3 regions of the Ruegeria sp. HKCCA0235A genome follow, and region 3 is predicted to be linked to each of the others. Evidence: riboswitches for the same ligand, from Rfam matches in the RefSeq annotation. Region 3 holds a riboswitch; each other region holds the start of a gene.
What was found. A riboswitch is a leader RNA that binds a small molecule or an ion and turns the genes downstream of it on or off. The one in region 3 is predicted to bind cobalamin.

Region 1 (10,004 bases), on a different contig from region 3:
GCCAGCCATGGCAGTAACCCCGAGCGCAGCAGCACCCGCAAGTTTTGCAAGTTTCATCGATTATCCTCCCAGTTTTTTCTATGCCGAGTAGGGCACGAGGGCGATCAGGCAAAAATCCTGACCCCATAAGAAACAATCACAAGATTCGAATTTTGAGTCAATAAATAAATCACTCTTATTTATTATTGACAGTGCGGGCGGGCTTTCTCATTCTTCAGCAGGAAAGGGGTGGTCGTGCCGGAAAATTCATCTCGGAAAAATTCGATTGGCCTGCACGGGTCAGAGGTGCGCGGAACCAACCAAAGCGGGATGCGGGCCCGGAACGAACGGCTTGTATTGTCGCTTGTCCGGCGTCACCAGGCCCTTTCGAAGTCCGAGATCGCGCGCATGACCGGATTGTCGGCACAAACCGTTTCCGTCATCATGCGGCTGTTGGAGAAGGATGGTTTGCTTTTGCGCGGCGAACCGGTCCGCGGGAAAGTCGGGCAACCTTCTGTTCCCATGCGACTTAACCCGGATGGTGCCTTTTTCTTTGGGCTCAAGGTGGGGCGTCGCAGTGCGGAGTTGGTTTTGACTGACTTTGTCGGAAATGTGCGGCAACGCGATCGGCGAACCTATGACTATCCAACGCCGAAAGCCACTTTGGAGTTTTCCACTGAGAGTCTGGGCAAAATGATATCATCCATGTCGCCTGAGGCCAAAGGCAGGATTGCGGGACTTGGGATTGCCATGCCGTTCTACCTATGGGACTGGGCCCAGACCCTTCAGGTTCCTCAGGAAGAAATGGACCCGTGGCGCGTATCAGACCTGAAGGCTGACCTGGCGCGGCGCCTCGATATTCCGGTATTCCTGCAAAATGACGCCACTGCGGCTTGTGGGGCGGAATTGGTATTCGGTCCAGCCGATGGGCCCAGGGATTTCCTGTACTTCTATGTCGGGTTTTTCATTGGCGGCGGTGTGGTCCTCAATGGCGCAATCTTTTCGGGGCGTGGAAACGCGGGCGCAATCGGCCCCTTGCCTGTGCCAGATGATGCCGGTGGTGTCAGACCCCTTATCGACGTGGCCAGCCTGTATGTGCTCGAGCGTGCAATCACCACAGCAGGTGTCACGTCGCATTCCATTTGGGAAACGACCCAGCGTTGGGATGTGCCAAAAGTTCAACTGGAATACTGGTTGAAACAGACGGCGAGCGGGATTGCCTATGCAATTGTCTCATCCTGTAGCCTGATAGATTTCGAATGCGTGAAGATTGACGGCTGGATGCCGCAGGACATCAAGGCGCGTTTGGTTGAAATGGTCGAAGACAAACTGTCTGAGCTAAACCTGACCGGTCTCGAGCGCCCTGCCGTGCTGGCAGGGGCCGTAGGCCCGGAAGCACGCTCACTGGGCGCGGCAAGCCTGCCGTTGTCGGAAAGGTATCTTTCAGAAGCCTAGATGTGAATTCACTCTGTTGCCTTGGATATTTCACAAACTGGTTCACTCTCGCAAACTGCCGAGCTCATTATTTTTCGATGGTCGTAACACATTTTCGTTGACGGAAGGCTGAGTTGTCTGGCAAGCCGCTCGGCATGTCCGGTTCCGGGGCTTACTCTGGAATCAAAAGGGAATGCGGTGCGGGCTCAGGCCCAATTCCGCAACTGCACCCGCAACTGTAAGCGGCGAGCAGGGCTGAAACGCCACTGGGGTTTACCCGGGAAGGCCGGTCCAACGCTTTGACCCGCAAGTCAGGATACCTGCCGGACATGTGCCCTCTAACGGGCACTCCTAATCGGCGACGGGATGTGCGTCGGACCAGGATGCCTGAAAGGGTGATTTGGCGTTGAATGTCCCGTGGTCAAAACGAATTTCGCGCCGGGATTGGCGCGACGGGACAAGGACGACTGTTCATGAAAACGCTGCTCAGCGCAGCCGCTGCCGCGGTGGCTCTTCCTGCCATCGCAAATGCGCATTTCCTTTTGGAATACACCACGGACACCATGATCGAGAAACCGGGCGATGTGCCGGTCAAACTGATTTTCTGGCATCCGTTCGAGAATGGCCATGTCATGGATCTTGAAAAGCCGCAGGAATTCTACGTGATCCACAACGGTGAAAAGACCGATTTGCTGGACACGCTGGAACCTATCCGGTTCACCGGCGGGGAAAACGAGGGCGCGGCGTTCAAGGGCAGTGTCCCGGTCAAACGTTCGGGCGACTATGTGCTGGTGACGGTTCCTCAGCCTTATTATGAGGAATCCGAAGACATTTATATCCAACAGCTCACCAAAGCCTTCCTGAACCGCAACGAATTGCCGACCGACTGGATGAATCCCGTGGGTCTGCCGACCGAGATTATCCCGCTGAACAAGCCGACCAACATCATCGCGGGTTCGACTTTCACGGGCCGTGTGCTGGCTGATGGTCAGCCGGTTGCGGGGGCCGAGATCGAGATCGAGTACATGGCCGCCGAACCCGACATGGAAAGTTCGGCCGTTTCTGCACCGAAAGCGTCTCCTATGCCGGGTGGTGCGGTGGTCGCAATATCTGACGACAACGGGTACTTTTCGTTCGGCGTTCCGAAAGCCGGTTACTGGGGTTTCGCCGCCCTTGGTTCCGGTCCGGCAACCGAACATGAGGGCAAAGAACTCAGCCAGGATGCGGTCATCTGGATTCGTGCCTGGGATCTGGAGTAACCCCAAATGCACATCGTCGACGGAGCCCTTTCCAACCCGGTTGTAATTGGCGGCGCCATAGCCGCCGCGGGCGGGATCGCCATGGGTCTCAGGTCTCTGGATCTTGATCGCATCCCCACTGCGGGCGTGCTGTCAGCCAGTTTCTTCGTGGCATCCTTGATCCACGTGCCCATTGGTCCGTCGTCGGTCCATCTGATCCTCAACGGCATGGCCGGGCTGCTGCTTGGTTGGGCCGCATTCCCGGCTTTGTTCGTCGGGCTTTTGCTACAGGCGGTCTTTTTCGGCTTTGGCGGGTTGACGGTGTTGGGGATCAACACCGTCAATATCGCCTTTCCCGCAGTGGTGGCCGGAATGTTGTTCGGTCGTCTGATCGCGCGTGGAACGCCTTTGCAAGGTGCAATTTGGGGGGGCGTCGGCGGCGCATTTGCGATTGCGGCGACAACCGGCATGGTCGCGTTTTCCTTGGCGCTGTCGGGGGATGAATTTCTGCCTGCCGCCAAGCTTGTTTTCTTCGCCCATATTCCTGTCATGGCCATCGAGGCGATTTTGACCGGGTTCGCCGTGTTGTTGGCGCGCAAGGTCAAGCCCGAGCTGTTTTTCAGAGGAGCAGCCACATGAAGCATCTGGTTGTCATATTGGCCGTGTGCTGCGCACCTGTGCCTGCCCTGGCGCACAAGGTCATAGCCGGCGTTTTCGAGTCGGGAGACGTCATCGAGGGCGAAATTGGCTTTTCTAACGGCGACATGGCAAACGGCACCGAGGTCATTGTCACCGGCCCGGATGGGGCCGAGCTGGGTCGATCGGTCACGGATGCGGACGGTTTTTTTGTCTACACGCCGACCTCGGCCGTGGCGCACACCTTCTTTGCCAACCTTGGCGCCGGGCATGTGGCCGAAGTCACGATGTCTGCCGAAGATGTCGCGCGGATCATGGGCGTTGCCGTGGCAGAAAACGGTGGCTCATCTTCGGCTGCTGTGACGCAGGCCAGCGGTTCGGCGGCGTCTCTCAGCGCCGAAGAGCAGCAGGTTATCGCCAAGGCCGTACGTAACGAATTGCGCCCGCTCAGGCGCGAGATTGCGGCCTATCGCGAACAGAATGACCTGCAAACCATCCTTGGCGGGATCGGGTACATCTTTGGTCTGTTTGGTCTGGGCTTTTACATGGCGGCCCGCCGCAAGCTGGCCTCCTGATGGCACACGTTCTGGGGCACAAGGAAAAAACACTGTCCGAAGCCGGTGACGGACCAGAAGGTCTGATCAGCCTGCTGGATCCTCGGATGCGGATCGTCATGGCAGTTGTTTTTGCGGTCGTGACCGTGGCGCTGTCATCCCTCGGCGCGCTTTGCGCGGCGCTGACAGTGTCGCTTTCGCTTCTGATAGTTTCACGTCTGCCGCGGCGAAAGACGTTGAAGCGAATGGCCATGATGGATGGGTTCATCCTGTTCATGCTGGTCCTGTTGCCCTTTTCCATGCCCGGGGATCCGATGTTCACGCTTTGGGGATTCTCCGCAAGCTGGCAGGGTTTTTGGAAAGCGGTCGAGATTGCCTTGACCGCCAATGCCGTGATCCTGTCCCTGTTGGTTTTGGTCGGGACGATGGAGCCGGTTACACTGGGCCACGCCCTGCATCGTCTGCGGTGCCCCGAAAAGCTGGTTTACCTGCTGATGTTCACGATCCGGTATATCGAGGTCTTGCGCGAAGAATACCTGCGGCTGCGCGCCGCCATGAAGGTGCGTGGTTTTCGGCCAGCAACAAACTGGCACACATATCGCAGCTTTGGCTACCTTGTGGGTATGATGCTTGTGCGCGCGATCGAAAGATCAGAACGCATCCTGGCCGCTATGAAGTGCCGGGGGTTTTCCGGGCGTATGCCGTTGCTTCAGGAATTTGCCCTGACCCGTGCGGACATTGTGTTTGCGGCAGGTTTCAGCGGTCTCTGCCTGGGTCTGATCGTTCTGGAATTCGCATGACACTGATCGCGCTTGAAGACATCTGTTTTTCCTACCCCGGCCAGCCACCCGTTCTGGACGGGGCAAGCCTGAGCCTGAGCGCGGGGCAGCGCCTGTCCCTGACAGGCCCGAACGGAGCGGGGAAATCGACGCTCCTGCGGATTTTGCTTGGGTTGCAGCGCCCGTGTTCGGGCACTGTCACCGTTTTTGGTCAGCAACGCGTGGAAGAGGCTGATTTCCATGAGGTCCGCCGCCGGGTGGGGCTTGTATTTCAGGATGCGGACGATCAGCTGTTCTGCCCGACCGTCGCCGAAGACGTTGCTTTTGGTCCGCTCAATCTGGGCAAGACCCGTGACGAAGCACTTGCCATCGTCGACAAAGTACTGGGCGATCTGGACCTGATGCACCTGAAGAACCGCATTACCCATAAATTGTCAGGCGGAGAAAAACGTCTGGTGACCCTGGCGACGGTTCTGGCGATGGAACCCGAAGTGCTGTTGCTGGACGAACCGACGAATGCGTTGGATACGAAAAACGAAGCGCGCCTGCTGGAAATCCTGCGCGCGTTGCCACAGGCGATTTTGCTTGTCAGTCATTCGCCGGCGTTCCGCTTGGAACTGGCGCCCGATGAACTGGATCTTCGCGACGGGAAGCTGGTGCCGGTCTGACCTGTTCTCGTGGCAACCGGACATGGTGGTTTCAGATATGCAATCATACCGCCTGAGCCACGCCATGAAACGGAAAGCGAACCTTGTGCGTCGTCAGGCCCTGGCTATGTGCGCCTGCGGCTCATCAGCCCATATTTGACCGCCCATGCCCGAAAGGACCCGCGTCTGCGCCTGTCCTGTTTCACAGGTTGCCTGGATTGCGCACCGCCTTTGCGGTTGAATTCGAACACGTCGATTATCCGCTCGGCACAGCCACAGGCTTCGCCCATGCCGACTTTGGCGAAATAGAATTTCTCGAAACGCTCGGGGTTTTGCATGGCTGACCTCCTGAATGCATTGAACCTCATGAAGGGCGCATTGCCAAATCACTTTCCTGCGTTTCAGGCCGCCGCGCTATGGCGCGGCGAACTCGCTTCCTGTCCAGACATTGTCCAGTTGATTGAAGACCGGCGAGGTAATGAGCATTTCAGCGGAATATAGCAGTTGCAGCTCATCCGCAAACCGCGTGACGCCCGGCACAAGCCCGGTGATGTTGCGCCATTCCGCCCAGGTTCCGGGATTTGACAGACTGGTCGGATTTCCGGGATCAGCGGGCTGGTGCCACCCGGCGGCGTTCAGCAGCGGTGTCAGCGCAAAGCGCGCATCATTGCTGTCGACTTCGGTACAGGCAGTGGTGTCGCACTCCCAACTTGTCCAGTTCGCCGCCGCGATGGTTCCGGCGATCGGAGCGGCGGCGTCGATGACCCGAACCATAACCTCGAACCCGCCACCAGCCGTCGGACGGCTGAGCGACAAAGGGTCTGTCGCCACGGCGTGCAAAGCCGCTGTTGGCGCCAGGCTGAGTGTCCGGCCGATCAGAGCCAGCTGCGCAGAGCCGTCTGTTGCGGGTGCAGACCCCGCAGCAGGCAGGATCCTGACAGGTGTCAAAATCGGAACCGCGCCACCGCGGATTGTGATTTCCTGCACCGCATTGTCAAAGGCCGGAACAAAGTCGCTGCGGATCGTATAGGTCAACGGGAAGCTGGGTTGTTGCGGCCCCGCAGGTCGGGCACCGTCACGTGTGACAAAGGACAACGGTGGAACGGCACCGGGCTGTGGCAGCGAAATCTGCGGCCCTGCTATGCCCAGCGCGGCCGCGATCATGCGCGCGCGCTGTTCGGCCTCTCCATACTCGCTGAGCAGATTTATGTAGCCGCCGATCTCGGTGATGTTGCGCGGGGCAGGGATGCGGGATGGGGCAATGTCGCCAGCGATGGCCAGCCTGTGGGCTATAACCTCTCGGGCGCGCTGTATCGCCGGAGAATTGGTGGTTTCAAGAATATTGATGATGGCCTCGGCAAGGCTTTCATCGATTCCCGGTTCGGGGGTTGCATTTGTGCTGGTGTCACTCATCTTCGTCCTCCGCAGGGGCGCTCAGGCCATTGAGGAAATCCAGTACGGATTGGCTGCCGGCCTTGGTTGCGCTGCCGTCATCTGCATCTGTATTGGCTTTGGTAAAGGCCCCGAAAAGCTTGGCCAGAAGCAACGTGTTGGAAGGATTGGCCAGAGCCGCAGCACCACCGGGGAAATCCTTGAACAGGTTTTGAACGAAACCGGCCCGGTTGCCATCCGGTTGCCCGCCAATCAGCGCAGAAACTCCCGAAGCGTTCTTGGCGATATCCTCAAACCCCTTGAGCTTTGCGGTATTGCCGGCATCCGTCTTTTTCTTCTCGGCGGCCTGCTTTTTGGCTTCTTCCTCTTTGCGGGCCGCAGCGATCTCTTGCCCCTTGCCCGCAAGCTCAGTGGCCTTGCCGACAAGCTCTTTGGTCAGATCCGTCGCCGTGTCTATGGCCTTGTCCCGACCGGCGGCGACCGATTGCGTTTCAAGGGCCAGTTGCGCCTGCAACTCTTTCAGGCCGGTCAGATCGGTTCCCGCCCGTGCAAGATCAGGCGCGGCCTTGAGGATCTCGGCCAGTTGCGAAGTGGGCACGGCCTGGCCCGTGCCGATGTCGCCCCCTGCGATGGTAAGCGTGTTCGAAGGTTGATTGGCCGGCAGGTCCGATGGCGCACGGGTGCCAAAGATTGCATCACTGTCCGCGGGCAGGACCGGCGTGTCACCAACCGGGGGTGGCGTCGGGCTGTCCTGCCAGTTCCAGAAGCGGCGATGGTCGATCATCTCGCAGGAATTGCAGCGGCCCAGAACGGCCTCGCCCAACAGCCCCCGGGTCGGCAGCGAGATCGTGCGGCGCGGTGGCCGGAAGTCTTCCCGATGGAAGGCCAGCAGACTGTCCTGAATGTCGCCGGTCCGCATCTCCATTCTGTCGGCCAGATCGGGCGGGATCGAGAAGGGCATGATCATCGCATTGCCATAGAACCCCAGCACCTTGTTCTGGACCGTGCTGAGCAGCGATATTTCGCTTGAGGCGTCATCCAACCCGCCATCCGGCACGCCAATCGTGAAACGTTCCAGCAGGATGGCCCGTTCTTCATCCGTCATACTGGCCCAGATCACGCGAGAATAGCGAACGGTGTCGGCAACGATATGCTGATACATTTCTTCGATCCGCCGCAGATCACGGCGCGACAGCACATCCGGCACTTCCTGCACCGAATAGGGCAGGGTTGCAGGCAAAGCTTGGAATGTATTGTCGTCAACGATGGTCTGCGCGTCTTCATTCATGCGCGCTTCGAACTCGCTGATCATCGGCGCGCCGACCAGATCGTCGAAATCCGAGCCTGAAATCGTGGTGTGAAGGCTCCGGTTGATGTTGCGCGTGGCGCGATCCAGATCATCCGCATCTTCCAGGTTCGAGATATGTTCCCAAATGTTGAAGATGTTGATCGGGTCCGGGCCGGTATAGAATGAATAGGCAAAAGAGCCCGTCCGCCTGCGCAACTCGACGCGGGCGATGTCGGAACGTTCGACCGAGCGGGGCAACGCCACGGATCCGGTATAAGTCCGCCGGTTGGTTGGATCACGGCGCGCGTCAGCCAGCCGAACCAGCAGGTTTTCGCGTGTCTCGGCAGGCAAGTCATGCAGGTTGTCGATGTCGATCGGCGATCCGGTCAGAGGCACTGGCCCAACGCGATCGCCATCCTGCGTGAAGATCACCGCGGACATGTCATCATTGGGCATGAAAGTGCCCTGAGCCTCGAAGCTGACGATGTCCTGCGCGACACCCGGAGCATTCTGCGGTGTCGCGTCCTTGTCCGCGTAAAACTCTTCCAACAGTTTGAGGGCGGTGCGGAATCTGCGACGGTTTCGGAACACCCGGCGGAAAACGTCTGCGTGGCGCAGGATCACTTTGTATCGATGCAGCAATCCTGACCGGTTGACATTGCCCGGCAATTGATCGCCTTGCCCCAAACGGCGAAAGCGGATGAGCTGCATGGGAACGAAGACGACTAATTGCACGCCTTCGATCCGCGTTTCCAGGGAAAAGTCGCGCAGAACTTCGAACCATTGCATCGTCATTGCATGACAGTGGTTGCGGTTGGCCACGAATTTTGTCGTCGCCGTCCGCCGATCACTTGCCGTGGCTGTGCGAACGCTGGTTCGGGCCGAACTTCGCTTGACCGAAGCGGCCCGTTCCAGCGCAGCCGAGAATGTCTCGTGCGTGTCTGACAGAAAATCGCGGGACGTGTTCTGCGTGTTGGACGAACTGCCTGACGAGTTGGAGCTGGAACGCGCGCCGCTGAAACCGACCCCGCCCACTATGGCCCCGATGCCGCCGAACAGACCGCCACCAATGCCACCTGCGCCCCCGAAGCTTTTTGTGAACGCCTTGGTCGAGAAAGAGGATGTTCCCCGGATCACTTCGTCCAATGCGGTTTCGAATGTACTGTCGAAAGAGGTATCGCGCGCCTCTTCGAATTCCTGTTGTTCTTCGAAGGTCAGGCTTTCGCGTTCGCGCACGGTCAGGGTTTCGCGCTGTTCCGACACGACGATCCGTTGTTCCTCGCCCGGGGCAAGCGGCAGGGAATAGACCAGACGCCCCAATGACATTCCGGCGTGAACGGCGGTTGAACGCATCTTGGCGATATAGCCAAGCGCCAGGCTGGAAGCTTTTGGCACATCCTGCGGACGCTGTTCCAAGTCTTCGAAAAAATCCTCGATATCAATGGGTTCGTCAATCGGTATCCGATCTCGGAAATCCCAGTCTCCGCCGTCATTATTGAATGCGCTCAACAGTGTTTCGGCAGAAAGATTGGCCTGCGCAAAGGTGCCGCCCGGAATTGTCGTGACAAAGCGATTGCCGCCAACAGGGCGGGTGCGAACGATGTTTTTCGGCCCGACAAGCGGGTCGATCAGCCGATAAAGAACCGAATAACGCCGCCGCGAAACCGTGCCTCCTTCGGTTCGGTATTCCGAAGCGCAATCACCTTCACCCAGAACGATTGGGGCCTGCGTGCCGGTGAAATCGGATATGTTTTCTTCCGCATCCTCGGGATCCACCGGCAGAATATCGGCCAGCTCACCCAGGATCGAGCGCTGCAAAGGGAGGACGGTGCGATCCAGCACCACAAGTCCCAGTTCGCCATCCAATGCATCAATGCGCGGCACTGCTTCGGTCAGAGTGGTGTTCTGCCCCCGGATCCGCAATCTGAGGCCATTTTGCGGCAGGCGCAGATTGGGCAGATCCAGCGAAAACAGGCCCCGCGCATCCGTTACGGCGGCTTTTACAGCCCAGGAAAAATCCGCGTTGTCGATGCCTTCACTGGCGGTAAAGGTTGGGC
Region 2 (10,004 bases), on a different contig from region 3:
CCGGGCACTGTCGCGGCGGGCCGGATTGCCCCTGATCAGGCAAATCCGGCGCGCAAGCGCCTTTTTCTTTTGTTTTTTCTTGCTCTTTTTTTGGCGGACATTTCTGTCCGGGCTCTGAGGTCAGATTTGTCCGGGTTTTCGGACAAGAATGTCCGCCTTTGGCGGTTGGAAGGCGGACAATATTGTCCGGCTTTTTTTCCTCTTCTTGTTCGCGTAGTTCTTGAGCTGCGAGATGCGTTGCTTTGGTAGGGACGTATTCTGTCGAATGCCTGAGACCATTCCCGCGCTTAATATCGAACCACTTGCCGTCGAGTTCTTTAATCAAGCGCTGGATGGTCTTTTCGCTTTTTAGGCCAAGGTCTTCGCATACCTGCGAATGAGACGGCCAAGCCTTCCCTTCGTTCGGTCCTGCTTCCTTGTTGCAGCGCCAAACCGCCAAATAAGTCGCAAACTGGAATGCGCGCGGACTGAGCTCTGAATCGAGCAACAACAACCGTAACCACTGGAGCTGAACATCTTTGAATGGACGGAGCCTTTTCATGTTGCATCCGCCCGGAAACCGTTTACCGTTTCCTTGTAAGTCGTTGATTTCTCGTCGTGAACAAACGGGGTCCGTTTACAGTAAAACCGTTGAAAAACAGACCTCACTGGCGGATTGCAAATCCGTGTACACCGGTTCGATTCCGGTACTCGCCTCCAGTACCTCCAATGACTTGCGGTACTTTTTCCCTCCTCGAGGTTCAATATCCAACCAACTATTGGATTTTTCGTGTTGCGATCTGGTTCTGTTCCATCCGACTGCGAGCATTCTTGGCATATGCCGCCAGCTTGCGTTCAGGCAACACCTCGCCGTACTTCCTTGGCATCTTCATCTCGAAATGTTCAGAATTGGTGACCTGAACCATTGTTCCGGCCCTTTCAGATGTATACCATTCTTGTAGTCAGATTGCGATCAGGGACGGCCAAGCAGGCCCTTTAAGCGGTTCAGGCAGCGGCAGAATGGTGCCGCAAACAAAGCTGTCGGATTGTCTGTCTTCCATGGCTGGAATTGACCTGCCATTACCTGTGCTGCTTCGACTTGGTTGGAACGGCATCGCACCCGCTCGAAACGTGCAGGCTGCCTCATGCAATTTGTCCAATCCTTCTTTCTGACGTGTTCGTCAAACGGGGTTCCCGAAAGCATTGCTCAAACAACAGCCCTTGAGCAATATTATGTCTCACCATCGCCGAAAAACGAAACTTCATGACAACTCGGGAAGGATGAACTAGGACTCTAACAAAGAAAAAGTTCTGGACGTATTGTGGAACACATTGCCTTTACCTTCGAGATGGGGGTCGTTTGCACCCTGCTGGCTTTCACCGTTTTTCTGTTCGTTTCCGAGATCATAAGGATCGACCTTTCCGCCATATTGGTTCTGGTTCTCATAGGCTTGCTCAGCTACGCGCCCGGGCTGGGAAATCTGGCGGATGTCACCCTTCTGTTCGACGGCTTCGCATCCAATGCCGTCATCTCGATCATTGCGGTCATGATCGTCGGGGCCGGTCTGGACAAGACGGGGATCATGAACAAGGTGGCTGCCGTCATCCTCAAATACGGCGGCAAATCCGAAGGCAGGGTTGTACCAATCATTTCCGGCACCGTTGGCGTCATATCCTCGTTCATGCAGAATGTCGGCGCCGCTGCTCTGTTTCTGCCGGTTGTCAGCCGAATTTCCACACGGTCGGGCATACCACTGTCGCGCCTGCTCATGCCGATGGGATTCTGCGCCATTTTGGGCGGCACCATGACGATGGTGGGGTCGTCTCCTCTTATCCTGCTGAACGATCTGATCCTGACGGCAAATGACAGTCTGCCGGCCTCTCAGAAAATGGAGCCCTTCGGCCTGTTCTCGGTCACGCCGATCGGTGCGGTTCTGATCCTGACGGGAATTGGTTACTTTCTGCTGTTGGGACGTTGGGTTTTGCCCGAGGCTGAAGGGCCTGACAATACGGGTACCGGACAAGGGACACAGGAATACCTGCAAAGGGTCTATGGCCTCAAAGCCGATGTGTTCGAAGTCGTGGTGCCCGAGGACAGCCCTTTGGTCGGCGAGATTCTGGCCGACATCAACCACGAAAACCACCTGTACATCATTTCCACCTTCTATCGCGGCAAAACCTCGATGGTTCAGGTTTTGACAGCGGAAATTGCAGCGCCGTGTCGGCTGGCCATCGTCGGCCGCCGTTGGGAGGTCGAGAAGTTCGCCGAGAAATACGGGCTGACCGTTCTTCCGGATTTGGACATTTTCGTCGAAGAGTTCGCCCCAACCAATGCAGGCGTGGCCGAGGTGGTCATCACGCCCGACAGCAAGCTGATCGGCAAATGCCCCCGCGAGCTTTTGTTTCGCAAGACCTACGGGATGTCGCTGCTGGCCATTCACCGCGGCGAAGAGACGCTGAGCCATGTCGAGACCGAGGATCACGAATCCACTCAGATCGGGCTCGAAAAGTTTCAGGCGGGCGACATGCTTGTGGCGCATACCAGATGGGACAACCTGATGCGGATCAAACGAGATCCGGATTTCGTCGTTGTGACGACGGACTTTCCTCAGGACGAGTTGAGGCCGCAAAAAGTCGGCTGGGCCCTGGCATTCTTCGCCATTTCGCTGTCGTTGATCCTGTTCACGGACGTCCGGCTTTCACTCTGTCTTCTTACCGGCGCGGTGGGCATGATGCTGACCCGTGTGCTCAGCGTGGACGAGGCGTACCGCGCGGTCGGATGGAACACCGTATTCCTGCTCGCTTGCCTTATACCTTTGGGACAAGCCGTGCAGAACACAGGCACGGCCGCGTGGATCGCCCAGCAGATCATGATAATTCTGGACGGCTGGCCGCTCTGGTCGTTGCAAACCGGCATCGCCATTCTGGCGACGGCCTTTTCTTTGGTCATGTCCAATGTGGGGGCCACAGTTCTGCTGGTGCCTCTGGCGGTATCGATTGCGGTGGCGGCGGGTGGAAACCCGGCCGTCTTTGCCCTGACGGTCGCCATATCGACCTCGAACAGCTTCATCATCCCAACCCATCAGGTAAACGCGTTGATCATGGGTCCGGCCGGATACAAGGTGATGGATTTCGTCCGCTCCGGCGGAATAATGACAGCGCTGTTTCTGGTCGTCTCGCTGCTCATGATAAACGTCATCTATTAGCGCAAGAGGGTCCGGGGTGTTCGGTGGTCTTTTCCCATCATCTGGAAAGGTTCAGTCTAGGCACCCGTTCACTATAGTCTACGCCCCTTGCTGAGATACCGTTCGTCGCCCGGCCCATCTCGGGCTGGAGCCCGGCACACCATGCCGCCCATCGACGCCCACAGGTCGCTTTCCATGCCTCTGCATCATTGTTGCGCGCGACTCGCTTGACAAGCAGGCCAGCGGTGCCGCATGTCCCTTTCGTTGGTGTCGGTGAGAGCCGATGAAAAGGGAATGCGTCAACGGTCTTGCCGCCAAACGCAGCCGCCCCCGCGACCGTGAACGGAGAGGATGCCCAATGCCACTGGCCCGAAAGCCGGGAAGGCGGGACATCCGACAGAGGCCCGCCTCTGGCATCCGCAAGCCGGGAGACCTGCCAACAACCGAAGTTGAAACCGGGCGGGGTGTTCCGGTGTCGGGTCCATGACCAATCGTGGCCCGCATGAAACCCCGTCCCCCGCGAAGAGGATTTGGGGGGATGAGAGACATGACCGAGACCGCACCAGTCGAGTTGCTGGTCTGTACCACCTGCCGTCGCGGCCTGCCTGTCGAAGATGATGCGCAACGCCCGGGCGCTTTGTTGCACAAGGCCCTGGAACAGGCAGACCTGCCCGACGGTGTCACCCTGAAAGCCGTTGAATGCCTGTCAAACTGTGATCAAGGCTGTTCGATCGTGTTGCGCGGGCCGGGCCGCTGGACCTTCGTGTATGAAAACCTGAACGAAACAGATCATGTCGACGTCATCGTCGACGGCGCGACCAAGTATCTGGCCACGGAAGATGGTTTGGTGAAATGGCGCGAACGCCCCGAACATTTTCGCAAGAACTGTGCCTCGCGCATTCCCCCGATTGGAGCCTGACATGTCGAACCTCGAAAAACTCCCCGTCACAGTGATCACCGGCTTTCTGGGCTCGGGCAAGACCACTTTGGTGCGTCACCTGATGCAGAACCCACAGGGCAAGCGCCTTGCTGTCGTGGTCAACGAGTTCGGCGATGTAGGCGTCGATGGCGACATCCTGAAATCCTGCGCCATTCCTGATTGCCCGGCGGAAAACATCATGGAACTGGCCAATGGCTGCATCTGCTGCACCGTGGCAGATGATTTCATTCCCACCATCGAGGCCCTGATGGCGTTGGAGCCGCGCCCGGATCATATCCTGATCGAAACCAGCGGTCTGGCCCTGCCGAAACCGCTGCTCAAGGCATTCGACTGGCCTGACATCCGCTCGAAGATCACCGTCGACGGCGTGATCGCCTTGGCCGATGCCGAGGCTGTGGCCGCAGGCCGTTTCGCGCCCAATGTCGAAGCGGTGGACGCCCAGCGCATGGCCGATGACTCGATCGACCACGAAACGCCCCTGTCCGAGGTGTTCGAGGATCAGATCTCGTGCGCCGACATCATCCTGCTGACCAAGCCCGACCTCGCCGGCCCCGAAGGCGTGGCCAAAGCGCGCGAGATCATCGCCGCCGAGGCGCCGCGCCCCCTGCCCGTCGTCGAAGTGGCCGAAGGTGCCGTGGACGTGCGCGTTGTGCTGGGTCTGGAAGCCGCCGCCGAGGATGACATGGACGCCCGCCCCTCGCATCACGACGGCCATCACGATCACGAGCATGACGATTTCGAAAGCATCATCGTCGAGCTGCCCGAGCAGACCGATCCGACCCAACTGGTCGCCAATATCGAACGCCTCGCCAATGAACTGAACATCCTGCGCGTCAAAGGGTATGCCGCCGTTCAGGGCAAACCCATGCGCCTGCTGGTTCAGGCGGTAGGTGCCCGCGTGCGTCACCAGTATGACCGCCCGTGGGAACCCGGTGAAGACCGTCGTTCGCGTCTGGTCGTCATCGCCGAGCATGACGATATCAAAGAGGCGGAAATCCGCGAAATCCTCGTGGGTGTGCGTGAGGCTGCCGAGTAAGACACATGCACGTCGTCTTCCGCGAAAGCCACGGGCTCGAGGAAACCGAGACCCCAACCGATCTGGGCCAGAGCCCGGCGGATCTGGTGGTGCTGTCCTTTTCGGACAGCGATCTGGGGGCTTTCGCGGCTGGCTGGCATCGCGGCGGCGGACCGGAAGGGCGAATGCCGACCCTGCGGCTGGCGAATTTGACGGCGTTGAAACACCCGTTGTCGGTCGATACCTATGTCGAGCAGACGCTGGAGGGCGCCAAGGGCATTCTGATCCGGCTGATCGGCGGCGTCCCCTACTGGCCTTATGGGTTGCAGCAGGTTCTGGCGCTGGCGCAGGCCAAGGGCATCGCGCTGGCGGTGCTGCCCGCTGACGGGCGCGAGGATACGCGGCTGGATGACTATTCCACCCTGCCGGTCTCGACCCTGCGACGTCTGGCGCATCTGTGCGATACCGGCGGCGAGGTCGCGGCACAGGCGGCGCTGGCACAGATGGCTTTGGCGGCGGGGCTTTATGCCGGTCCGGTGATGGGCGCCAAGACCTTGCCCGAATGTGGTACGTGGTGTCCGGATCGCGGCGTAATCCCGGTGGAAACCGCATTCGAAAGCAAGGCCAAACGAATCCTCGTCACCTTTTACCGCGCTTACCTGACCTCGGCAGACACCGCCCCGATCGCCGTCCTGATCCGCAGCCTGCGCGCCCGTGGATTCCAGGCGGTGGGCCTGTTTGCCCCGTCTCTCAAGGCGCCTGTGGCCGCCGACTGGTTGCGGGAACATGTTGTTGCGCTGAACCCATCGGCCATTGTCAACGCCACTTCGTTTTCAGGAAAAGGCGCGTCGGGAACGTCGCCTCTGGACGCGGCAGGCGTGCCGGTGTTTCAGGTCGCTCTCGCCACCTCCCGCCGCAAAGCCTGGGCCGAGGCGGAACGCGGATTGTCCCCGGCCGATCTTGCCATGCATGTGGTACTGCCCGAGGTGGATGGACGGATCTCGGCGGGAATCGCGTCTTTCAAGGAACCCGGCAAACGCGATCCGCATCTGGAATACGCGCGCTTTGCACATCGGCCCGAACCGGACCGGATCGAAGCGATCATCGACCGTGTATCGGGCTGGCTTGCATTGAACGACAAACCCAAGGCAGATCAGATTCCTGCGTTGGTCCTGTCCACCTATCCCGGCAAAGACTGGCAGATGGCCCATGCGGTTGGCCTCGACGCGCTGGCCTCGGCCGAGGCGATGCTGTCCGATCTTGACGAAGAAGGCTATGACATCGCGACAGGCGAGCCGATTGCCGACACTCTTCTGGACGCACGGATTTCGTGGTCGCTCGGGGATTATCAGGATGCGCTTGCGGAATTGCCCGAGACCCTGCGCGCTGATCTGCCCACCGTTTGGGGCGCGCCCGAAGATGATCCGGCCTGTGCCAATGGGGCCTTCCATTTCAACGCGCTTCGGCGCGGCAAGGCGCTGGTCGCGCTGCAACCCGAACGCGGCACGCCCGAGTTGCGGGATGACGACTATCATGACCTCTCGCGCACCCCGCGCCACGGTTATGTCGCCTTCTATCTGTGGCTGCGCAAAGGGTTGGGTGCCGATGCGCTGATCCATATCGGCGCGCATGGAACGCTGGAATGGTTGCCCGGAAAATCGGTCGCCTTGTCTGCCGATTGTTGGCCCGAGGCGCTGATCGGCGATCTGCCGGTGATCTACCCGTTTATCGTGAACGACCCGGGCGAGGCCGCGCAAGCCAAGCGCCGGATCGGAGCCGTCACGCTGGGCCACATCCCGCCCCCGATGAAGGAAAGCGGCACGCCGGATCGGATGGTGCGGCTTGAATCGCTGCTGGATGAGTTTTCCAACGCCGACGGGCTTGACCCCAAACGCCGCGACCGCTTGCAGGAAGATATCCGAGATGAGGCGCAGGCGATAGGGCTGGAAAGCGATCTCGGCCTCGATCAGGCAACCTGCACCGCCGAGGCCATCACCCGCATCGACCGCTTTGTCTGTGACATCAAGGAAAGCCAGTTTGGCGACGGGCTGCACATCTTCGGGCGTGTGCCCGAAGTGACGGGCAGTTTCGATCCGGCTCCTTCGGCCCACGCCGAACGCGACGCGCTGATCAAAGCACTCGAAGGCAAGCGGATTGATGCCGGGCCTTCAGGGTCCCCCTATCGTGGCCGGTCAGATGTTCTGCCCACCGGGCGGAACCTTTACACCACCGATCCGCGGTCGGTTCCGACCCGTGCGGCCTATGCTCAGGGTGTGAAACTGGCCGAAGAACTGGTGCGGCGCCATCTTCAGGAAGAAGGCGATTACCCGAAGGGGCTGATCGTCGATCTGTGGGGGTCAGCCACCATGCGCACGGCGGGCGAGGAATTCGCCATGGCCCTGCACCTGCTGGGCGTCAAACCCGTGTGGGACAAAGGGTCCGAGAGGGTTTCCGGCATCGAGGTTCTGCCGATTACCGACCTGAGCCGCCCGCGCCTGGACGTGACCCTGCGGGTTTCGGGCCTGTTCCGGGATGTTTTCCCGACGCTGTCCGCCTTGTTTGGCCAAGCGGTTCGCGCATTGGCCGCGCGCGATGAGGCAAGGGATTGGAACCCCTATGCCGGGCAGGAGCCGGCAGCGCGGGTCTATGGACCTGCGCCCGGAAGCTATGGCGTCAATATGACCGAACTTTCCGAAGTGTATACCGACGAGGCCCGTGCGCAGGCCGGTGAAGCGTGGCTTGAGGCCAGCTCTTTTGCATTGGAAGGCGAACACATCTCGCAGGACAAGGACGGCATCACCCAACGCGTTGCAAATGCGGACAGCTTTGTCCACTTGCAGGACCTGACCGAAACCGATCTTCTTCTGGCCAACGATTATGCCACACACGAGGCGGGTTTTGCCGCCGCCAAGAAGATCGCCGGCGGAACCGCGCAGCTTTACCATCTGGACAATACCAACCCCGAAAATCCGCGTGCCCGTACTTTGCGCGAAGAAATCAGCCGAGTCGTCCACGCCCGTGCCGCCAACCCCGGCTGGATCGCCGGGATGCAACGCCATGGTTTCCGGGGGGCGGCTGAAATCGCGGCAACGCTGGATCATATGGCTTCTTTCGCGCATCTGTCTGGCACGGTCGCACCACATCTTTTTGACCTCTACCACGATGCCACTCTGGGCAACGAAGAGGTCGACGCGTTCCTGCAAGAGGCCAATCCCAAGGCGCGCCAGGCCATGCAGGACCGGTTCCGCGCGCTGCTTGAGGCCGGGCTTTGGAACACGCGCCGGAACTCTATCCGGGCTGATCTGGAGGGATTGAGATGAGTGCACCAATTGTTCAGGGCTGGTGCCCGGGCGCCCATCGTCCGATGATGTCCGGTGACGGTCTGGTCGTCAGGGTCAGGCCCCGGCTGGCGCGTCTGGAGGCCGATCAGGCACTGGGACTGTGCGATCTGGCGGACCGCTTTGGCAACGGCTCGATCGATTTGACCAATCGCGCCAATCTGCAATTGCGGGGCGTGGAAGAGGAAGACCATCAGCCTCTTCTCAAAGAGCTTGCCGCGCTGAACCTGCTGGATGCGGAACCCGGTATCGAAATACGCCGCAATATTCTGGTTACGCCGCTCTATCAGGCGGGCCATTTGACTGCTCGACTGACCCATGAACTGATTGATCGGCTTGCGGAGCTGCCGGCCCTGCCGGCAAAGTTCGGCTTTGCAATCGACACCGGCCGCGAACGTCTGCTGGCGGCGGATTCGGCTGATATTCGTCTGGAAACCGGAGCAGGCGGCCTGATCCTGCGCGCCGATGGCTGCGAAACCGGGCGGAGCGTGACCGAGACCGACGCCATTGACCACGTGATCGCGCTGGCAATGTGGTTTGCCGAAACCTACACGCCCGAAACACGCCGCATGGCGCGTGTCATCGACGCCCTGCCGCAGGAATGGCAGGGATGTGCGCCCGGTTCTGTTGGCGCAAAGCTTCAACCGGGCCGCTGTGAACTGGGTGCCCTGTACGGCGCGGCTTTTGGGTCGCTGCCTGCGCGCAAGCTGTATGACCTGATCGAGGACAGCGGCGCTTGCGCCCTGCGCGTCACCCCGTGGCGGCTGATCCTGCTGGAAGGCGGGGCGGCGATACCTGCCCCGGCCTTTGTCGACGATGGAACCGATCCGTTGATGACCACCGACGCCTGCCCCGGCGCGCCGTTCTGCCCGCAGGCGCAGGCCGAGACGCGCGACATCGCCCGGGCGTTGGCTGTGCGGGTGTCCGGACGCCTCCATGTTTCGGGCTGTAGCAAGGGATGCGCTCGCATGGGTCCTGCCGACATCACATTGGTGGGCGCAAACGGACGATTTGATCTTGTCAAACAGGGCCGCGCAGGGGATGAGCCCAGCCAACGCGGACTCGACCCGGAAACACTCATGACTATGGACTTCACCTGATGCCCTATACATACGAAACCGATGGCGCGGCGATCTACAAGGAAAGCTTTGCCACCATCCGGTCCGAGGCTGATCTGGCCCGTTTTGATGCCGATGAAGAGCAGGTTGCCGTTCGCATGATCCACGCCGCGGGCATGGTCGGGCTGGAAGAGTTCGTGCATTTCTCGCCCGGCTTCGTGCAGACGGCCCGCACTGCTTTGGAAAATGGCGCACCGATCCTGTGTGATGCGCGCATGGTCAGCGAAGGTGTCACCCGTTTCCGCCTGCCCGCCGACAACCAAGTGATCTGTACCCTGCATGATGAACGCGTACGCCCGCTGGCCGCCGAGATGAGCAACACCCGTTCCGCCGCTGCGCTGGAGCTGTGGCGGCCGCATCTGGAGGGTGCGCTGGTCGCCATCGGCAATGCGCCCACCGCACTGTTCCATTTGCTGAACATGCTGGAAG
Region 3 (10,004 bases):
TGCAATACCAATCCACGAATTGCAGCACACCGGATTCCTGAATGGCTGAATATGGGCCGGGCACATAGGCCGGGCTGTTGATGCCCTGCTGGTTGTCCTCGACCACCTGTCGATCTTCGTCATTCGTGGCGACCCAGACTTCGGTCAGGCGTTTCACGTCATAGTCAACGCCTTCAACCGCATCCTTGTTGACCAGCCATTTGGTCGTGACCTCGGTCTCTGTCGGGCTGATCGGCGTGACGCGGAAAACAATCGAGTGATCGGCAAGAAAGTGGTTCCACGTGGTCGGATAGTGGAACTTCAAAAGCGATCCCGCATCCGCAAAGGGCGACCGGCCCAACCAGCTGCGCACGGCGGATTTCCCGTCCATCGTATAGCTCTCGGCGCCTTCTTTCAGCGGCATCCGCGCCAGACGGTATTGGCCGTCCTCGTGCAGATAGAACTGCGATGGCATGCCGGCAGCCTGGCACCTGTCGAAATGGGCTTGCATATAGGCTGGGGCTTCACCGCCTTCGATCCCCGTCACGCCCGGATCATCAGGGAAGGTCCGGCACAGCGCAGGGTGGTTGCCGCCGCAGTGATAGCACTCGCGATTGTTTTCCCAGACCAGCTTCCAGTTGCCGTTCTCGATGATCGTGCTTTCGAAGGCGACCTTGGCATTCGCAAGATCATGCGGCTCAAGATACGGGCGCGCGATATTGGCGAACGTGTCAAAATCCGGGGCGACATCCGCCAGACAGATGTAAACCAACCCGGCAAGCTCGCGGCAATGAACCGTCTTCAAACCATGCTGTCTGGGATCAAACTCCGGCCCCATGTCGCGGGCCCACAGCAATGAGCCGTCAAGTTCGTAGGTCCATTGATGATACGGGCAAACCAGCTTCGGCGCGTTGCCTTTTGCCGCCTTGCATATGATCGAGCCGCGATGGCGGCAGGTGTTGTGAAACGCCCGGATCTGGTTGTCGGCGCCGCGCACGATGATCACGCGATAGGCACCCACGTTGTATGTTACATAGTCGCCGGCTTTCACCAGTTCGCAGGCAGGAATGGCAAAGAGCCATTCGCGATAGTGGATGGTTTCCAGGTCGGTCTGAAAGATCTCGGGGTCGGTGTAAAAGGCCCGTTCCAGAGCATAGCCCGGGATTCGACGCGCCAACAGGTTTTGGACATTGTTCACTTCTGGCTCTCCTGCCGCGCCCCGCGGCATTGCTTGGGCAGATGACAGGGAGGAACCGTCCGGAGGCGCGCGAGGACCACGTCCGAAACCCGTGCCCCCACCGCCACCCGCGGTTTGACATATCTGCAAGGTTGGTTTCCGGACTTGAAAGGGGCTTGCACCCGGTTGCGACACCTTCCCGGGAACCTCGTCCCAGTGGTTGATTGTCGAACCTGACCTTCCTTACCGTTGCGGGGGCAGTGCCGGAATTCCACCGGCTTCCCAATTCTCCGCTGTCTGAGAATCAAGCAGCGGCACCTCACGATGGCAGCCTACTTTTTACCCGCTTGGGCGCTGAAATGCTTGCGACATTTCCGGTTTCAAAACAGACATGGAAATTTTCCGGCAGCGTGGACGGCGCCGGGATCACAGTCCTTGGCACAGGGGCGTGGCAGGCCCGCCAGCATGGCGTTTTGCGGTGGCCGATGGCCTTGCGATGGATGCGGCCACGTCTGACATCGGCGCCGCCTAATTGTCCCCCAACCGCGACGGCGAAGGCCCGGCTGCTCGGATCAGAAACGAAACGCTGCACGTCGCCTGAGCATGGCTGGAAAAGAGAGTGTCAGGCCAAATGAAGGAGGTTTGCAGCAAACCCTTTTAGGTGAAGTTGATCCGTTCGGGATAGTGCTGGCTTTCAATGGGGCAGGTGAAAAAGGCCAATATCCGTCATGCGAGAGTTGTCAGTCCATCCTATCAACGGCTGGTAGAAAACCTCGTTTTGTCCATAAAAAATTGTCTTTTTCGGGAAAAACCATTACGTTTTCCGAAAATGGTGGAAAACACCGGAGGCAGTAAGAGAGCAGATGCCAAAACCGAAAACAGGTGTTTTGCGGACAACAGTTCCTTCGCGCCTCATAGGAAAACGGGATGGCCTGTTTTTCCTCTGGGGGCAGATAGAACGCGCGCGCTTGAAGGTCGACGGCGGCGAACGCGCCGAGGGTGCAGCCCCGGACGGGCCAAGGGCGAACACGGCTGGTGAGGTCAAGGGATCGACGACAGCATTGGTGGACGAGTTTATTTTCTACTGACTTTTGTGATGAAACCGGGCCTGGCGGCCCTATTTCTTCTCGAAGAATAGGATGACTTCACCCAGACGGACGCCATAGCGTGAGACATACGCGCGGTTCAGCAGACGGTCGTCATCCAGCAGCCACATCCAGTCGTCGAATTTGACACGCATGGTCCCGTCCTTGATCGGCAGGTCGATCTTGTATTTCCAGTTGAACGTATCCCCGCGTTCAATCCCGCTGGCGGTGCCCAGCACGCCAGGAGCCGTACCGGTCCACGTATCCTCTCCGGTTTTGGTCAATGTCCAAATGCGCTGTTCCGTCGCGCCATCGTCGTACACGAAGTCTTCGACCAGTGTCAGGGTTTCGCCGTCCCATGTCCCGTCGATATCAACTGTGAATCTGCGGGGGATATTTCCCAAAACATCCTGAAACTGACCGTAGGCCACTGTTTTGCCTTCGAAAAATTCCTCGAGGTTCAACTGTCGGTCCGACAGAAACGTTTTTGGTACCTTCGGTTTGCTGGAGCAGGCCGCCAAAATTGCAAGGCTTGCGATGGCAATGCAGGCGATGAAAGAGCGAAAGGTGATCATTGCAACGGCTTCCCTTCCGAAGTCGCGTCATACCCGTTTGACCCACTTGGATGAATCGGTTTCGAACTGGGGCTTGGACGCATTGTGGCGATCAGTTCCGCGACCTTGACGCCAAACTTGCGCATTTCGGACCGGTTCATGATGACGCCGGTTTCTGTCAGATACATCCAATCGGTGACATCCAGCGTATGTCCACCAGCGTCATCTGGCAGAATGATGCGATAGTTCAGTTTTACCGTGGACCCCGAGATGATGCCCCGACCTTCGCCCACGATATCATCCGCCATTGCCGTGAACGTGTTGCCGGTTCCCAGCGTCAGGTACCATTTGCGCGTCATCTGTTTTCCGTTGGAATAGGTGAAGTATTCGGTCAGAGTGCCCGAGTTGCCTTGCCATTCGCCGAACATGCGCGCGACAAAACTGTTCGACATTTTGCCATTGGGGCCATAGATCAGGCCCTCGGACAAGATCTCTCCGTTCAGGTGTTTTTTCAGCGAAAAATTTGGCCCGGTGCCACTGTAATCGGACGGCGATTGCGCGCGAAAGCTCAGCAGCCTTGCGCGGATGAAGACAGCGGTCAGAAGGACCAGAAGGATGATGGTGAAAGCGTTCATTTGCTTGTGACCTCGGTGGGCAGGGTCAACACCATCCCGAACGCTCCGACTTTCAGGATACAGGGCAGCACCGCATAGGCAAGATTGAGTGTATCCAGCGCCTGTGCGGAATTGGTTTGACCGGGGGTGAAACCGCTGCGTTCCAGCAGCGGCAGAGTGAAAAAGGCAGCCAGGGCGAGGCCCAGTTTGCCAGCGAAGGACCAGACGCCAAACGCGGCTGATGCGTTCAGCCCGGCCCGGGTAAGGACGATCGAGAACATGGCCGGCAACACGACCATATCTGCGCCCAGCGCCGCGCCCGAGGCGAGACAGATCATTGCAAAACCCGCAAGATTTCCTGCACTCAGTGTGGCAGCGCCGATAAAGCCGGCAATCGAGAGCGGCATGGCGATGATCAGAGTCTGTTTCGGGCCAATTCTGTTGCTGAGCTTTGCCCAGAGCGGGACGCTCGCGCCTGCGCTCAGGAAAAACAGGATCAACAAAGGACCCGCCTTGCCCGGCAGTTGCAGCCGGTCTTCCACAAAAAACAGAAACAGGGTGGAGGTTATGGCAACCGGGAGGCTGTTGACCAAAGCCAGCGCAAGAAGGCGCAAGCCACCGGCCTGACCCAGACCTGCAAAGGACAGGCCTGATCCGGTGATCGGTCTGCGTCGCCAGATCGGGATCGTCAGTATCAAGGTCAGAACGGACAGCAGCCCCAGAAACGCTCCGAATGCGGGGTAGCCTTGGGAGTGTGCCCCGAAAGCGACCAACAGGGCCGGAGCGCTGGCTGCGATGACCACCCCGGTCAACTGCCCGCCTTCACGATAGGCGGCCAGTGTCATCAGCTCTTGCGGATCGGTTCGCTTCGCCAGAGTTGCGCTGCGACCATACAGAAGAATGGTTCCCAGGCTGTACGCCGAGAACAGCAAGATCAGGATCGCGACCAGTTCCGGCACGCTGGCACCCTGCGGCAGATTGAAAAGCAGGGGAAACCCGATTGCCAGCCCCAAAGCCGCCATCGCCGCAAATGCAAGCTGGCCGCCGGGCCATCGGTCGATTGCCCAACCGATCAGCGGATCCTGCACCAGATCCACCAAACGGATCACCAGCAGCACCGTACCAATGACCCCAAGGCCAATACCCAGGTTCACGGCTGCAAAGCGCGGCAAGTGGATATAAAGCGGGATACCCGCCGCAGCGAGCATCAACGCATAGAGACTGACCCGGGGATAGAGCATCACCGCCCCTGTAGCCTGCGCGTGAAGGACGCGGACCGCGTGTTGTCTCCCAGGAACACGGACATGAAACTGCGCTTGATGCCCGGATACGCCATGGTGCAGGTCTTTTGCCCGTTCAGCCAGAAACTGACCTTGTCGGGACCATCAGAAACCGCCAGATAGCTGTCCCCTTTTGCCACGGCATTGAAACACCGGTTCAGTTGGTCGCGAACGGGTGCTGACCGGCCGATGCGGTCCATCTCGTCCAGGGTCGAGTTGACCAGCGCTTTCTTCTTGATGTTCTTGCGATAGGTCAGTTGCAGGGCGATATCTTCGCTCCAACTGAACGGCGCACCTTTGGGCGTATAGAGTTTGGCGTCATAGATCGGCAAACCCAGATACCGGAACGTCGCGGTTCCGCGCAGTTGGGCATCGTTCAGTTCTTCCGTGACCGGCGACGCGACCAGCCCATTGGGGATCAGCAAGGAAAGTGCAAGAAACGCTGTGCGCCATATCGCCTTATTCAGCGGCAACAGATAGGGCCGGGTCTTTCCCAGGAATGCCATTGTCAGCTCCGATGGTTTGCGGGGCGCCATTTATTCGAGCAACGACATGCATCGCGCTGGCTATCCCGTCTTCGTGAAATCCGTGCCGGTTGTAAGCACCGGCAAACCAAGTTCGGTTCTGTCCCTGCATCTCGCGGATTTGCCCTTGCGCCTTCAGGGCGGCCTTGTCGAAGACCGGATGGGCAAATTCAACCTGGTCATAGATCTTTTCCGCGGGAATTTCTGATGAAGCGTTCAGCGTTACAAACAGCGGGTCACTGTCCGGAATGTTCTGAAGCCGGTTCATCCAGTAGGTTACCCCCACATCTCCGGCTTGCGAACGATAGGTCCAGCTTGACCAGCAGGCGCGCCGCTTTGGCATCTGACCTGGGTCACAATGCAATGTGGCCGTATTGGGCTGGTAGCGGATTGCGCCCAATGCAGCGGCTTCCGCGGGGGTCGCGCCATCACCCAAAATGGCAAGCGACTGGTCCGAATGGGTGGCCAGGATGATTTCATCGAACTGATCCACGGCGCCCTGGCTGTGGATGGTGACGCCCATCTCGTCACGGGATACATTCTGAACAGGGCTGGCCAGACGTATTTCTGCCCCCCGCGCACGAAGGGCCGCGTCGATCCGGCGGACATACTCTATGCTGCCGCCTTTGACCGTGTACCATTGATGCTGGTTTGCGCGACCACTTGCCAGCAAAGCGTGATTGCGGAAAAACTGCACCAAAGAGCGTGCGGGGAACTGATCCACGAACTCGACCGGCGTAGACCAGATGGCACCGCACATCGGCATCAGATAATTGTGCCGGAACCAGTGACCCAGCCGCAGCTGGTCCACCAATTCGCCAATCGTGGTGTCATCGTCCTTGGCGGCTTCTGGGGCTTCTTTGCCAAACCGCAGAATATCAGCGATCATCTTATAGTAAGCCGGACGCGCCAGATTGCGCTTTTGAGCGGTCAGTGTGCGCAGATTGTTCAACCCGTATTCAATGCGGCCATTGTCGATTGTCGCGCCAAAGCTCATCTCGCTTTCGATCACGGGCACGCCCAGCTCATCAAACAGCCGGGTCAGGTAGGGATATGTCGCATAGTTGAAGACGATGAAGCCCGTATCGACCGGTTGATCCCCGTTCTTTCCGGCCATCACCGTGCGGGCATGGCCACCAAGCCGAGGTTCGGCCTCATAGACTGTCACGTCGTTGTTTTCTGAAAGATAGTAAGCGGCGGAAAGTCCCGAAATACCTGCACCTACAATCGCGATTTTCTTCCGTACACCCCGGGGTTCGTCGAACATTCCAGCCTCTTTATGTGACAGTTTACAAAAAGATACGCAGGGTAGGCACAAGTGGATCAATCCGATTAGAAGTTTTTAACAGATGCACTACCTTTTGGCTTCTGGTTTGAGCTTCCGTGACCTGCGCTACCGTTTTGATCCGAAGCGGATGCGAGGCCGTATTATGGTGAAACACAACTGAATCGGCCCACACATGAGCAGCTTTGACGGCAAAACCATTTGGATCATCGGCGCAAGCGAAGGGCTGGGTCGCGCTTTGGCGCATGCGCTTGGCCAACAGGGTGCTTCCCTGATCCTGTCTGCGCGCAATCTTGAGCGGTTGTCCGAACTGTGTTCTGAACTGCCGGATGCGCGCGCGATCCGGTGCGATGTGACCGAGTTAGACTCTGTTCGTTCGGCTGTTGCCGAGGCGGGGCATGTCGACGGGCTGGTTTACAATGCAGGTGCGTATGACCCCATGCGTTCGGCCGAATGGGACACCGAGGCGTCGCTCAGGATGAGCGATGTGAACTATCTGGGTGCGCTACGGGTTCTGGGTGAAACCGTTCCGGGTTTTGTCCGGGCAGGCCAGGGAGAGGTTACTTTGATCGGGTCACTGGCCGGGTATCACGGGCTGCCCGCCGCAATCGGGTACGGAGCCAGCAAGGCCGCGCTGATTTCTCTGGCCGAGACGATGCGACACGACCTGGCGGGTACGGGCGTGACGGTGCGTATCGTCAATCCGGGCTTCATCAAAACCCGCCTGACCGAAAAGAACGGTTTCAAGATGCCGATGTTGATGACGCCCGAGGATGCGGCGGATCGCGTGGTCAAGGCAATGTCTCGCCGCCGTTTCCGTACGGATTTTCCGGCACCGTTTTCCTGGTTCATTCGTCTGATTGACTACCTGCCGGACCTGCTGGTTTATCGTGGGAAATAGACTCTAACAAAACTGTCCCTGACAGAACCAGCCGGCGGACATCGTGCCTCCGTGCCCATAGAACAACCACAGGCGCTCCCCTTGTTCTGTCACCACCACCCAGTAATCGCGTACACCGCTGCGCCAGTTGGGGTCATCCAGCCACCATTCCGGCGCGATGCGTTCCGGGCCGGTGGCCTGTGCCAGTTGCCAGTCTCGTCCACGCCAGCGAAAGGTGCAGGGCACATTCGGGGTTTCCGGGGCCATCACGGGTTCGGGCTGCCACATCAGCAAGGGGCGGGGGCGCGGCGGGGCAGGCCAGTCGCGCGCGGGTTCCGACCAGGCCGCCGCCAGCGTTTGCGCCGTTTTCTCGGGGATATGAGAGGCCGCAGGATGCCGCCGGGTGATCGCGTCCAGCCCGACCCGCGCGCCCAGCTTGGCCGTAAGGTCATCCACGGCTGTATTGCCCTCAAGCCGGTTGCAGGCCACGCGGCGCGCTTCGGCATGACCGGCGATGGTGCGGGCGTGGATGGGTTCTGTCTGGATCGCTTCAAGCCGCAGCAAGTCGATGCCATAGCCTGCGTCGATCTTGTCAACTTTCATCTCTAACAAAGGGCGAATGCGGTTTTTGTCATAGGTCGGACGGGCCAGGCCGATCTCGATGATTTCAGCGGCCTGATCCGCACGGTGGGCTTCCAGCCGCAGCGTGCGGGCCCCGCGCCCCTTCTCTTCCAGTTTGGTGCAGAGCGTTGGCAGAATCCGATCGACAGCGGCCATCACGTCTTCGACCAGGCCAATCGGGTTGGGCAGAGTCATCCGCACCGCAAAGTGATGTGGCGGACGGGCGGGCGAGACCGGCTCGGGCGCGCTGCCCATGGCCTGATCCAGACGCAACACCAGCCCGCGGCCGAACCGCCGTGCCAAACTGGCACGCGGCTGGCCCAGCAGATCACCGATCCGGCGCAGGCCCAGGCGGTTCAGTTGCGCCACGGTCTGATCGTCCAGCCGCAGCGCCGCGATGGGCAGGGGGCTGAGCGCGCCATAGGCCTGCCCCGGCGCGGCAATCCGCGCGCCACCGCCCAGCGCCATCACCTGTGGCGCGGCCCCGCCCCTGGTCCAGTGCCGCCGCTTGCTTGCCCGGGCGCGGGTGGCGCGGGCCTCTTGGTTGATGGCGTCGCCGTTGCGGTCAGACGTGGCCTCTTGCCCGGCATAGCGGGCCAGCGCCCAGGCCGCGCCCAGCGTGTCGGCGATACCCATCTGCACGCTCAGGCCCATGTCGGCGCAGTCGGTCTCAAGCACGCTCAGCAAGGTCTCTTCACCGCCGAACAGATGGGCACAGCCTGACAGGTCAACGATCAGGCCATCGGGGGCCTCTTCGGCCACCCATGGGCTGAACTTGCCCGCCCAGCGGCGCAGCGCGGTCAGAAACGCAGCCTCGGCCGGGGCGTTGCGAGGGCGGGTGATCAAGCTGGCGCACATGGCATGGGCATCGCGTACCGGCTGACCCACGCGCAATCCGGCGGCCTGTGCCTCGGCATTCAACGACGTGACGATCTGCATGTTCGACTGTTCGGCCACAACGGCCAAAGGCCCGGCATGCAGGCCCCGCGCGGCGCGGACCAGCCGTTCGGCCCCCAGACGGGGAAACCACAGCGAAAGAATTCGGCGTTTGGGCATCGGCAGGCATCATTGATGTTCTTATTTTGTTCTTAATTCAGAATCACCTGCCGAGTCCACGCTTACCCGCAGGTCAGACGCTGAATAACACCGGTGTCGTTCACATAGACGTTCAGCCTGTCGATACGGTAATCCTGTGTGGCGATGTCATCCGGGCCCAAAACACGAGACCGTTCGGGAAGATCGGCCTGAATCGTCGACACGGGCTGACCGACCGTTTCGGCAAAGGGCTCGCCCTTGCAAAATGCCAGATCAACAGGCGCGTCTTCTGAGGTGGTGGCGACATCCTGCGGAACGCTTGTGTCTGCGCAGGCCGCCAGAAAGATAAAGATCGGTAAAAAACGGTGCATTGGCGTTCCTCATTCTGGCAATGTCGTTTCTGCAATATCAAACAATTAGCCAACCTGCCAAGAAAGCACAGTTGAAAACACCCTGTATTTGACGCAGGGTCGGGGCAAAAGTGACAGGGAGATAAGTACCATGCGTACCCGTGCTGCCGTCGCCGTACAGGCGGGCAAACCTTTGGAAGTGATGGATGTGAACCTTGAAGGCCCAAAGGCGGGCGAGGTTCTGGTTGAAATCAAGGCCACTGGCATCTGTCATACGGATGAATTCACCCTGTCGGGCGCCGACCCCGAAGGCCTGTTCCCGGCCATTCTGGGGCACGAGGGCGCCGGCGTGGTGGTCGAGGTCGGACCGGGTGTGACCAGCCTGAAGCCAGGCGATCACGTGATCCCGCTCTACACCCCCGAATGTCGCGAGTGCGAATACTGTCTGCATCCCAAGACCAACCTGTGCCAGGCCATCCGCGAGACGCAGGGCCAGGGGCTGATGCCCGACGGCACCTCGCGCTTTTCGACGCTGGATGGCGATCCGATCCTGCATTACATGGGCTGCTCGACCTTCTCGAACCATACGGTCCTGCCGGAAATCGCGCTGGCCAAGGTGC

Region 1: another riboswitch for cobalamin. It lies ahead of GOW56_RS21060 (DUF4198 domain-containing protein); the one in region 3 lies ahead of GOW56_RS17335 (aromatic ring-hydroxylating dioxygenase subunit alpha).
Region 2: another riboswitch for cobalamin. It lies ahead of GOW56_RS16930 (DUF1636 domain-containing protein); the one in region 3 lies ahead of GOW56_RS17335 (aromatic ring-hydroxylating dioxygenase subunit alpha).

Annotation. Positions count from the first base shown of each region.
Region 1 covers NZ_WQDQ01000019.1:19,531-29,534, forward strand. Annotated here, with positions in the region: gene GOW56_RS21050 (sugar ABC transporter substrate-binding protein) at 1-57, opposite strand, end outside; gene GOW56_RS21055 (ROK family transcriptional regulator) at 310-1,434, shown strand; cobalamin riboswitch at 1,557-1,756, shown strand; gene GOW56_RS21060 (DUF4198 domain-containing protein) at 1,887-2,672, shown strand; gene cbiM (cobalt transporter CbiM) at 2,679-3,290, shown strand; gene GOW56_RS21070 (cobalt ABC transporter permease) at 3,287-3,862, shown strand; gene cbiQ (cobalt ECF transporter T component CbiQ) at 3,862-4,641, shown strand; gene GOW56_RS21080 (energy-coupling factor ABC transporter ATP-binding protein) at 4,638-5,288, shown strand; gene GOW56_RS21085 (hypothetical protein) at 5,393-5,605, opposite strand; gene GOW56_RS21090 (hypothetical protein) at 5,682-6,680, opposite strand; gene GOW56_RS21095 (hypothetical protein) at 6,673-10,004, opposite strand, start outside.
Region 2 covers NZ_WQDQ01000010.1:120,018-130,021, forward strand. Annotated here, with positions in the region: gene GOW56_RS16920 (helix-turn-helix domain-containing protein) at 1-541, opposite strand, end outside; gene GOW56_RS16925 (SLC13 family permease) at 1,329-3,185, shown strand; cobalamin riboswitch at 3,413-3,620, shown strand; gene GOW56_RS16930 (DUF1636 domain-containing protein) at 3,712-4,083, shown strand; gene cobW (cobalamin biosynthesis protein CobW) at 4,085-5,140, shown strand; gene cobN (cobaltochelatase subunit CobN) at 5,146-8,439, shown strand; gene GOW56_RS16945 (cobalamin biosynthesis protein CobG) at 8,436-9,557, shown strand; gene GOW56_RS16950 (precorrin-8X methylmutase) at 9,557-10,004, shown strand, end outside.
Region 3 covers NZ_WQDQ01000011.1:22,583-32,586, forward strand. Annotated here, with positions in the region: gene GOW56_RS17335 (aromatic ring-hydroxylating dioxygenase subunit alpha) at 1-1,207, opposite strand, end outside; cobalamin riboswitch at 1,289-1,493, opposite strand; gene GOW56_RS17345 (hypothetical protein) at 2,020-2,244, shown strand; gene GOW56_RS17350 (DUF3833 family protein) at 2,274-2,816, opposite strand; gene GOW56_RS17355 (DUF3833 domain-containing protein) at 2,813-3,430, opposite strand; gene GOW56_RS17360 (MFS transporter) at 3,427-4,650, opposite strand; gene GOW56_RS17365 (hypothetical protein) at 4,650-5,195, opposite strand; gene GOW56_RS17370 (NAD(P)/FAD-dependent oxidoreductase) at 5,149-6,480, opposite strand; gene GOW56_RS17375 (SDR family oxidoreductase) at 6,674-7,399, shown strand; gene GOW56_RS17380 (DNA polymerase Y family protein) at 7,403-9,055, opposite strand; gene GOW56_RS17385 (I78 family peptidase inhibitor) at 9,118-9,405, opposite strand; gene GOW56_RS17390 (S-(hydroxymethyl)glutathione dehydrogenase/class III alcohol dehydrogenase) at 9,536-10,004, shown strand, end outside.